3 regions of the Sphingobacterium sp. 18053 genome follow, and region 2 is predicted to be linked to each of the others. Evidence: riboswitches for the same ligand, from Rfam matches in the RefSeq annotation. Region 2 holds a riboswitch; each other region holds the start of a gene.
The links. Region 2 has a riboswitch for S-adenosylmethionine ahead of GVK91_RS05690 (methylenetetrahydrofolate reductase). Riboswitches for the same ligand answer to the same signal wherever they lie in the genome.
Positions count from the first base shown of each region.

Region 1: another riboswitch for S-adenosylmethionine. It lies ahead of GVK91_RS23930 (5-oxoprolinase); the one in region 2 lies ahead of GVK91_RS05690 (methylenetetrahydrofolate reductase).
Region 3: another riboswitch for S-adenosylmethionine. It lies ahead of metE (5-methyltetrahydropteroyltriglutamate--homocysteine S-methyltransferase); the one in region 2 lies ahead of GVK91_RS05690 (methylenetetrahydrofolate reductase).

Region 1 covers NZ_CACSJW010000011.1:106,500-109,783, reverse strand. The annotation lists gene GVK91_RS23935 (RagB/SusD family nutrient uptake outer membrane protein) at 1-1,129, shown strand, start outside; gene GVK91_RS23930 (5-oxoprolinase) at 1,228-1,491, opposite strand; SAM-I-IV-variant riboswitch at 1,558-1,651, opposite strand; gene GVK91_RS23925 (DUF3050 domain-containing protein) at 1,862-2,632, shown strand; gene GVK91_RS23920 (TolC family protein) at 2,897-3,284, shown strand, end outside.
Region 2 covers NZ_CACSJW010000002.1:422,514-425,797, forward strand. The annotation lists gene GVK91_RS05685 (DUF2723 domain-containing protein) at 1-71, opposite strand, end outside; gene GVK91_RS05690 (methylenetetrahydrofolate reductase) at 319-1,275, opposite strand; SAM riboswitch class I at 1,346-1,448, opposite strand; gene GVK91_RS05695 (hypothetical protein) at 1,667-2,518, opposite strand; gene rimM (ribosome maturation factor RimM) at 2,622-3,146, opposite strand; gene GVK91_RS05705 (30S ribosomal protein S16) at 3,266-3,284, opposite strand, start outside.
Region 3 covers NZ_CACSJW010000010.1:135,453-138,736, reverse strand. The annotation lists gene metE (5-methyltetrahydropteroyltriglutamate--homocysteine S-methyltransferase) at 1-1,666, opposite strand, end outside; SAM riboswitch class I at 1,745-1,848, opposite strand; gene GVK91_RS22605 (response regulator transcription factor) at 2,033-2,722, opposite strand; gene GVK91_RS22600 (sensor histidine kinase KdpD) at 2,825-3,284, opposite strand, start outside.

The sequences.
Region 1 (3,284 bases), on a different contig from region 2:
GGAGAAGAAGAACATGGAAGCCGAAGCCCGCTTTATCCGTGCTTTTGTTTACTTCCAATTGTACAGTATTTATGGTGAGGTGCCGCTTGTGCTTACTTCCCTCAGTCTGGAGAATCAGCGTCAGCCAAAGGAAACTGCAGAGAATATTCTAAAACAGATTCGGGCCGATCTGGATTTTGGGATCGCCAACTTAGCGGCTAAACCTTATTTCAATAATGGGGGGCATGCGACCGCAAGTTCAGCAAAAGCCTTGAAAGCACGGGTTTTACTGTTTGCGGCTTATGGCGACAAAGGGGTGCCCGATTTAGCAATTTTGAAAGAGGTAAAAGACTTATGCACCGATGTCATGAAAGAGTATACTCTGAGTACAGCTTTTGAAAATGTCTTTCGCGATGCAACACAGAAGAACAATACCGAGATTATCTTTTCGGTCAATTTTCTGGCACCGAATAATACAGCCCCCTGGGACATGTATTTAGGCGATTGGATCGCTGCTTCACCTTTACAAAACCTGGTGGATACCTATGAATGCAAAGATGGTCTGCCTTATGGTGAATCACCCTTGACTGACCGAGCTAATCCCTTCAAAGATAGGGATCCGCGCTTGAGCAAAACAATTTTCGTGGATCATCCCGACTTTGGCGGCGGTAAGATCCATACACCGTCCAATCCGCGGCCTACAGGTTATGGGGTGTTGAAATTTTTGGATCCGGCCAACTTACCTTTTGGCTTTTCAACATTGAGCCAACAGGATGCGGTTGTACTGCGGTTTGGGGAGGTGTTATTGATGTATGCCGAAGCACAAAATGAAATTGCCGGACCAGATCCATCGGTTTACGATGCCATGAATACTCTGAGGAGCCGCGTTCAGATGCCCGGGTTTCCTGCCGGTTATACCAAGGAAAAAATGCGCAACCGTATCCGCCACGAAAGAAGGGTTGAACTTGCTTTCGAAGGACTACGGCATTACGACCTGATTCGTTGGCATATCGCAGGCGAAGTACTCAATGCGGTCAAAGACAGTAAAGTGCCCTATCATTTTGAAGACAAATTTTACCGCTGGCCATTACCACAAACAGAAATTGAGAAAAGCGCAGGTGTGTTAATTCAGAATCCAAACTATAAATAATAAGATTATTGCCTTCTTTTAAATCGGCAATTTCCTAAACCAACCACAGCAGCGCGCACGAAGTCCTTTCGATGCGCGCTTTTTTTTGTCGATAACGATTACTGTAAAGGAATCAGGACATTCTGTTCCAAGCGTACAGGGACATGCTTCACCGAGGTAAAACCGTCTTCCTTGGAAATGATGTTGGAAAGATCCAGTCCTCTTTTGGAGAACGTACTGATCAAAGCTGTTCTAAAGGTTGCCTTGGCTGAACCCCAGCCTTGTCCTAAGATGGTGTCATTGTTGAGCTGTATCAGTTCATCTGTTGAGTAATAACTGAATTTTTCCAGTAAGTGTTGGTAAAGATTTGTTGTAGTAGCCATACAATTTAAAAATTTAAAGGATTAAACCATAAACTGTATCCAGATCTTGTTGGGAAAATAATCGTTCTGCGACGTTTATTTTGGTCGAAACCCGTATTAATTTACCACCGCGGTGCCTGCACTCGGTTGGTATTGCATCATGCAATTCTGAATACTCTACAAATATAGTAGATTATTTTTTATAATTAAAAATATTTTTGTTTTTAAGGGTAAATGAACGTTAGCAACAGGAATAGGGAGGTCAAAAGCGAGGCGCGTTGTTGGCTGTGATTTGGTTATGAAGCGGATAGCTGGGCGAAAAATTTATCATGTTACTGTAATCTCATCGAAAATACTTTTAAAAATAGAGATAAGACAATACTTTTGCGCCATGAATAGAATTGCGGAAATTAACGAATACATTGCTGCCGAACGCGAGGTATTATTGCAACACCCTTTGTATCGTAAGATCAAAACGATCAAGAATCTACGTTCTTTTACAGAAGGGCATGTGTACGCTGTATGGGATTTTATGTCTTTACTAAAAGCTTTACAGATTAAATTGACCTGTACGACTTTACCTTGGTTTGCGAGTGAGCATCCATCAACACGCTATCTAATCAACGAAATTGTATTGGCTGAGGAGTCGGATGAATATATTGATGGCCGCCGTTTGAGCCATTTTGAGATGTATCTGGACGCCATGGATGCCATGGGTGCCGACCTTCATCTGGTCAACAAATTTATTGCTCACGCCAAAAAATCGAGTAACATATTCGATGTCATTGCAACGACCACATTGGACAAGCGGATCAAAGACTTTTTGAATTTTACATTCGAAGTGATTGCTGAGGGCGAGGTGCATAAAATTGCTGCTGCATTTACATTTGGACGCGAAGATCTTATCCCGGGAATGTTTACCTCTATTTTGGAAGAAATTAAAACAAATTTCCCTACAGCCAATCTGGATAGCTTTATCTATTATTTTCAACGTCATATTGACCTTGATGGCGATGAGCACGGGCCTTTGGCGATGCAGATGATCACAGATCTCGGGAAGGACGATGAGGTTAAATGGACAGAAATGAAAGAGATCAGTAAAATTGCGCTACAAAAAAGAATACAGTTGTGGAATGCAATAGAAGATTCCTTATACGGATAATCTATTATTATACCGTCGAGAAAGGCCTTTCAAATCATGATTTGAAAGGTCTTTTTTATGTGCTGTAAAAAAGGATATTGTAAGGGCTTCTTGGCAGATATTGGTCTTTTTGTTTGAATTGATGAAAAAATGTCTTTTTTCCATAACATATTGGCGTTTGTGAAGAAATCCAAGTTCCAATAAGTGTCTAAGTTTGCTACGCAAAAAAATTACATAGCACACGTGAACTTTTTTCCTCCCTATTGGGCAAAAGGAATACTAACCATGGGATTGTTAGTATTCGCTATTTCGGACACCTTCGCCCTCGATTCTTTGCACATGTCCCTGAAAGACATGATCGACAAAGCGCTACAGAACAGTAAATACATCGAGCAGTCCTATTTGCAGCTCAAAGAAACTGAGGTGGCAGTACAGCAGCAACGCATGGAGTTGCTGCCCAAAATTTCCGCCAGAGCTTCTGCTAGTTATGCGAGTAATATGCCTGTGTATGACCAGGGGCTTTTAAATAAACCTTCCCAGCATGATATCATTCATTACTTGTACGATAGCGGCCTGGATTTTTATCTGAACCTCTACAATGGGCATCGGGACCTGATGAAAATTGAGTCCAAAAAATTGGAAAATGAGCTGGCCAGAATCGATTGGAAGAATG
Region 2 (3,284 bases):
GCGATATATACACATGTAGCAATTAGTCCGCAAGCAAAGCCGAGTAGAGAATTTAATCTAGTGTACTTCATAAGGTCAATTTGGTCTATTGTTAAAATCCTTTTTAGCACTTTAAGTTAAAAAGTTATCCTGACTCCAATAAGTTAATTAACACTATTTAACACAAGTATCTGACTATAAACAGGCTACTCAACCCTGAATATAGAGACCGACCTAAACCACACTATCGAAATTATGGACTTATTTCGGGCTTTCACAACCAATATTACAATAAAAAAAGGAAGCTTATTGGCTCCCTTTTCGTATTATTTTTATGAGTTAGGCTAGTTTTTCAACAATTTTCTTTGTTGGACCAGGATTACTCATCGTATAGAAATGTAATACCGGAGCGCCAAATTTAATCAGCTCCTGACATTGTTGCACCAACCACTCCTCACCGACTTGTCTGACGTCGGCATTCGTTTTACATGCTGAAACAGCATCGCTCAGTTCCTCCGGAATATCTAAATGAAATATCCTTGGTAAGGTCACCAACTGCTTTTTCGTTGTCAATGGTTTTAATCCTGGAATAATAGGCACATGGATTCCATTGTCTCTACATTTTGTTACAAACTCTTTGTATTTCTCAACATTAAAGAACATCTGAGTCACAATAAACTCTGCTCCCATATCGACTTTTTGTTTCAGATATTTAAAATCAGTATTGAAATTTGGCGATTCAAAATGCTTTTCGGGATATCCCGCTACTCCGATGCAAAAATCAGTCTTTTCCGATGTGATAATGTCTTCATGCAGATACTTTCCTTTATTCATATCAGTTACCTGTTCCAATAGGTCTGTTGCAAAAGCATGTCCACCATCGCTCGGTATGAAATCGGCATCGCCTTTACGTGCATCTCCCCGCAATACCAAGACGTTATCTATCCCCAGGAAGTTCAAATCGATCAGGGCATTTTCAGTTTCCTCTTTTGTAAAACCACCACATATCAAATGGGGCACCGCATCTACTTTATATTTATTCATGATTGCAGCACATATCGCCACTGTCCCAGGACGTTTACGATAGGAAACGCGTTCCAGTAATCCACTCGCATGCTCTTTATAGATATAATCTTCCCGATGGTAGGTTACGTCGATAAAAGGAGGTTTAAACTCCATCAGTTCATCCATGGTTTTAAAAATACTTTGGATGCCCTGCCCTTTCGCCGGTGGCAATAGCTCAAAAGAAAACAATGTTTTTCCTTTGGCATTCTGGATATGATCGATAATCTTCATTAAAAAACTGTTTTTAGTTTGGTTGGCTTACATCGAAACGCACAAGTCGAGGAATCGTTTATCTACATGTAACTTATCTTTCCCACATGGAGTAGGGTAGAATTTAGCACCTTGAACAATACAGGTTGCTAAGGCTTCAACGGGTCTAGTCCCTCGGCCTTTCTCTATAAGCGTTGCTAATATCGTTTTAAAAAATCAAAAGACAAAAATATTTTTTCGAAAAGGCAAAAATAGCGGCAAAAAGACTGCAATAAATGCGGCTTCAGGTTTATTCCCAGTCAACAACAGGAATTTACGCTCCACCAAAAGTAAAAGACTTAAAAAAACAGATAAAATTAACGATCGAGGATCATCGACAGCGAAGAGATTGACTATGCCACAACAGGATTGGCTAAAGATTCGCTGCCAGGGAATTCCGTAGATTTTTGAGATAAAATGTGATCAATAAGAGTCCTGTAACATGGTACTCCTCTTTCGATCCAAATTTAAAACCATCAAATAAATATTGATAGGCGACTAATGCATTTTTTTCGTTGTAAAATAATTCCTTCCAAGAATCGGGAACATCTGCCCATGCCTTGAGCACAATGCCATTCTCAGCATAAATAATGGGTGATTCAACACCATCCATTCGATAATCGTGATGTGTACCAGAACTTGATATGTGTTGGAAATAAGCGATAGAATAATCTACAAAATTCAATGCCCTAGCTTTTATCTCCTTTTCACTTTCTGATTTTACAGGGGCATTTCGCCATAGATTCACTTGGCTATCAAATTTGCTGGGGGTCTCCCGGATAGGGGTTTTATCTAACGCAAAGTTGATATAAAGTCTTTCGCTAGTGGGTATACGTGCTGAGCTAAACTGTGAAAAATCACCTCTCAGCTGAACAAAATCGCTTTTTACCTTAATAATATCTAATGCGAGGCTACCTTTTTTCTCATCGGTCAATTCTAATCGATCGCCGTTGAATCTATACTTACCGAAGAGTAAGATATCATCGATCGCCATGACAAACTTGTCTTTATCATGGAGAGAGAGAAAGGACCGATATATCGTAGGATCATTACCATAGGTATCTGCCTCGACATTTTGGGGTGATTCTCTTTTTACTTTATGATACTCTTCATTTGAATAGCCCAATATCATTTGGTAATTGCCTTCAGGAAAGTCCTTTTTCTTCCCAAAGAAAGCACAAGAAGACAACGAGAATACGAATAGCAGCAGTAATAACGGTTTCAAAATCAATCAATAATTATGGCCAGTAATAATATACAGACCAAGATAAGAAATTACTGCAATAGTTCGTATACTGCTATTTATTTGAATAAGCTCGGGGATATGCTTATTCTTTATAAAGATCCACCAAGCCTTCTGGCAATTCAACTTCAATGATCTCCTCTTCGCCATCGATTCCTAAGATCAAATCATCAGACAACGGGAACATCAGTTCTTTACCGTCCATATTTACCGAGGCGACAAATTGTTGTGGAAATTCCTGGACATCTGTTATTTGCCCCAGTTCACCATGGTTTTCATCAATCACTAAAAAACCGATTAAATCAGTATATCTAAAATCATCTGGATCGCGCTCGGGCATCTTATCATTGGAAAGATATAGCTTTTTACGGACAAGTACTTGAGCCTTATCGATATGATCCACATCCTCAAATGTCACATACGCTGTACTATTTTTTTGAAATTTAATGGTATCAACAAAATAAGGAACAAGCTTTTTGTTCACTTCCACAAAGACAACATCGATATTCAAACTCTCGTATTCCTCGAATTCAAAAAACAGTTGTACTTCTCCTTTAAGACCTCTTGTTTTACTGATGTAACCGATGTAAAAGCTTTGATCAATAGTCATATATTTCGTATTTAGCGATTAGCTGTGAGACATGATTTGGCAAACCATTAGCCTATTGGCTGTTTCAAAAAAAGCCGGCTCAAGATTGAGTCGGCTTTCTCGAATACTTTATGAAAGAATTAACCTTCAGTTTCTTCT
Region 3 (3,284 bases), on a different contig from region 2:
CGTATGAAGACCAACGGACAGTCATATCTTCAGGACGGTATACATCACCATAGATAATTGGAGGTTTTACACAACGTGAACCGTAAGATTGTACCCAGCCGTTTTGTGTGAAAGCGTAACCAGCCAATTGTTCACCGAAGTATTCAACCATGTCGTTACGTTCGAATTCGCCGTGTACTAATACGTCGATATCTAATTGCTCTTGAAGACGGATTGTGTTCTCAGTTTCTTCTGCGATTGCTTTATCATATTCTGCCTGCGTGATAGCACCTTTTTTCAAGTCTGCTCTCCATTTACGAACATCTTTCGTTTGTGGGAATGAACCAATAGTTGTAGTAGGGAATGCCGGCAAGTTGAATTTCGCTTGTTGCGCTGCTTTACGGTCAGCAAATGCTGAAGTACGTTTTGCATCGTTATCAGTGATATTGCTTGTACGTGTTTTAACCTCTGGTTTGTGGATCAATGGAGAAGTACGACGACTTTCAGCAGCAGCTTTGTTAGCTTCGAAGCGTTTTGCTGTTTCAGCATCAACTTCACCTTCCGCTAGTACGGCTAAGTCTTTTACCTCAGCTAATTTTTGTTTAGCAAATGCTAACCAGTTTTTTACTTCAGCTGGTAGCGATTGCTCATTGTGCTCATTGTCTAAGTCAAAAGGAACGTGCAACAATGATGAAGAAGGAGCTACCCATACACGGTCTTTTCCTAATGCATCAACAGCCTGTTTGATTTTAACCAATGATTTTTCGTAATCATTTTTCCAGATGTTACGGCCTTCAACAATACCCAAAGATAATGTTAATGAAGCAGGAACTTTAGCTAGTACCGTATCCAATTGGTTTTCACCGCGTACCAGATCTAAATGTAAAGCATGGATAGGTAGGTTAACTGCGATATCTTCGTTGTCTTTTAAAGCTTCGAAGTAAGTAGTCGCGATTAATTTGATATTTTTTGCTGCTGCAGCTAATTTTTCGAAAGTAGGTTGATATAAAGCTTTTACTTTAGCATCTAAATCCAATGCTAAGAAAGGCTCGTCAATCTGAACATATTGGGCACCAGCCTCAGCTAGTTTAGCTAATATTTGCTCATATACTGGAACAAGTTTATCCAATAAATCGATGCGGTCGAAGCCAGCTTCTTTTTCTTTACCGATCAAAAGGTAAGTGATAGGACCTAGTAGAACTGGTTTAGTATCGATGCCCAATGATTTTGCTTCGTTATATTCATTTAAGAATTTTTCGGACGTCAATTTGAATTCTTGATCTTTTGTGAATTCTGGCACCATATAGTGGTAGTTGGTATCCAACCACTTGGTCATTTCCATTGCAGTCACGTCGATTCCTTCTTGTTGGAAACCACGCGCCATGGCAAAATATAGATCTAAGCTGTAATTGTTGTCTACTTTATTCAATAAAGAATGGTAACGAGCAGGAATTGCACCAACAGTAAGGGTTAAATCCAATACTTGATCGTAAAAAGAGAAATCATTGGAAGGGATCAAATCTATTCCAGCATCTTTTTGTGTTTTCCAATTGCCTTCACGAATTTTTTTTGCGGTGTCCAATAATTCCTCAACAGAAGATTTTTTAGCCCAATAGGCCTCATTGGCTTTTTTCAATTCGCGGAACGCGCCCACACGAGGGTAACCTAAATTGTTAGTCAATAACATAATGAATGTTTTTAATATTTCTTTTTCAACTATATTTCTTGCTAGAGAGAGAAGGACACACTAGAATTCGGTGACTTCGGCTTATCATTCCCATATCAAGTAGGGTAGAATTTAGCACCTTGTCAAGGGACAGGTTGCTAAGGCTTCATCGGGTCTATTCCCTCTGCCTTTCTCTATAAGCGACGCTAAGTTAGAACATTTCTTTTTGAAATGCAAATTTTTTATAAAAGTGCATCAATTTTTTATATTCTACTAAGGATAAAATTGTTTTGTTCTTTTCTTTTCATCCGTGATTTAGTGTATGCCATGTTTCAATACGTTGTGGCATAAAAAATGGGGAATGACTGTTTCTCATTCCCCATTCTTTTAGCTCACCAAAAGTTTGTAACCTTTTCCGTGCACATTGACAATTTCAACCTTACTATCTTCTTTTAGATATTTACGAAGTTTACTGAGAAATACATCCATACTTCTACCCGTAAAGTAGTTGTCATCATGCCATATTTTTAATAAAGCTTCTTCCCGGGTCAGCACATCATTTTTCTTTAAACAAAGCAAACGTAGTAGTTCCGCTTCTTTGGTGGATAGTTTTTGCATCTGTCCTTTGTAAGAAATTTGCTGACTTGTATAATCAAAGAAATAATCACCAATTTCAAATTTATCAGCAACCACTTCCTCTTCTTTGTCTCGAACACTGCGCTTCAGCAAAGCATTGATGCGGAGCAATAATTCCTCCACTCGAAAAGGCTTTGTGATATAATCATCTCCCCCTAATTCAAAGGCTTCGGTTTTATCTTCCATCATCCCCTTTGCTGTGGCAAAGATAATAGGAACAGTGTTGTTTGTTTTTCTGATTTCACGTCCAACTGTAAATCCGTCCTTTTTTGGCATCATGACATCGAAAATACAGAGGTCGTAGTTATTTTTTTTGAATTGAGAAATCGCTTCATCTCCATCCGTGCATAATGTGACGTCAAATTTTCCCTTTAATTCGAGATAGTCTTTTAAAAGATCCCCCAAATTAGGATCATCTTCTGCTAATAATATCTTTTGCATAATGATTATATTAATTTTCACCAATGTCCCTTGATGCTGATAAATCAGCTTTCCTCAACCTTTGAAATTTTTTAAAGAGGAAATATACAAAAAAGGAACGTTTTATTTTTTAATAGGCAAAATTACTTCAAAGGTCGTGCCCTTATCTTTTTCACTTTTAACTGTAATTTTTCCGTTCAGCCTTCTCAGGATGTCCTGTACATAACTTAAGCCAAGACCAAATCCTTTGACATTATGAACATTTCCAGTTGGAATACGGTAGAACTGGTCGAAAATCTTTTGCAGGTGATCCCGGCTCATCCCAATACCGTTGTCGGCAATAGTGACGACAATGGTATCGCCAACATTTTTTGAATTGATGTTGACATGTAAATCTCCTTTGCTGTACTTGATGGCATTATCCAATAAATTGTAAAATACATTCGAAAAATGTAACTCATCACCGATGACAATATCCTTTGTCGCTGCAAGATCTATACTGAATTTTCCGCCGATATTCTGCATGCGTAGCTGCATACTGTCCGTTACTGCAGAAACAAGATCATTGATGCTTACTTCTACC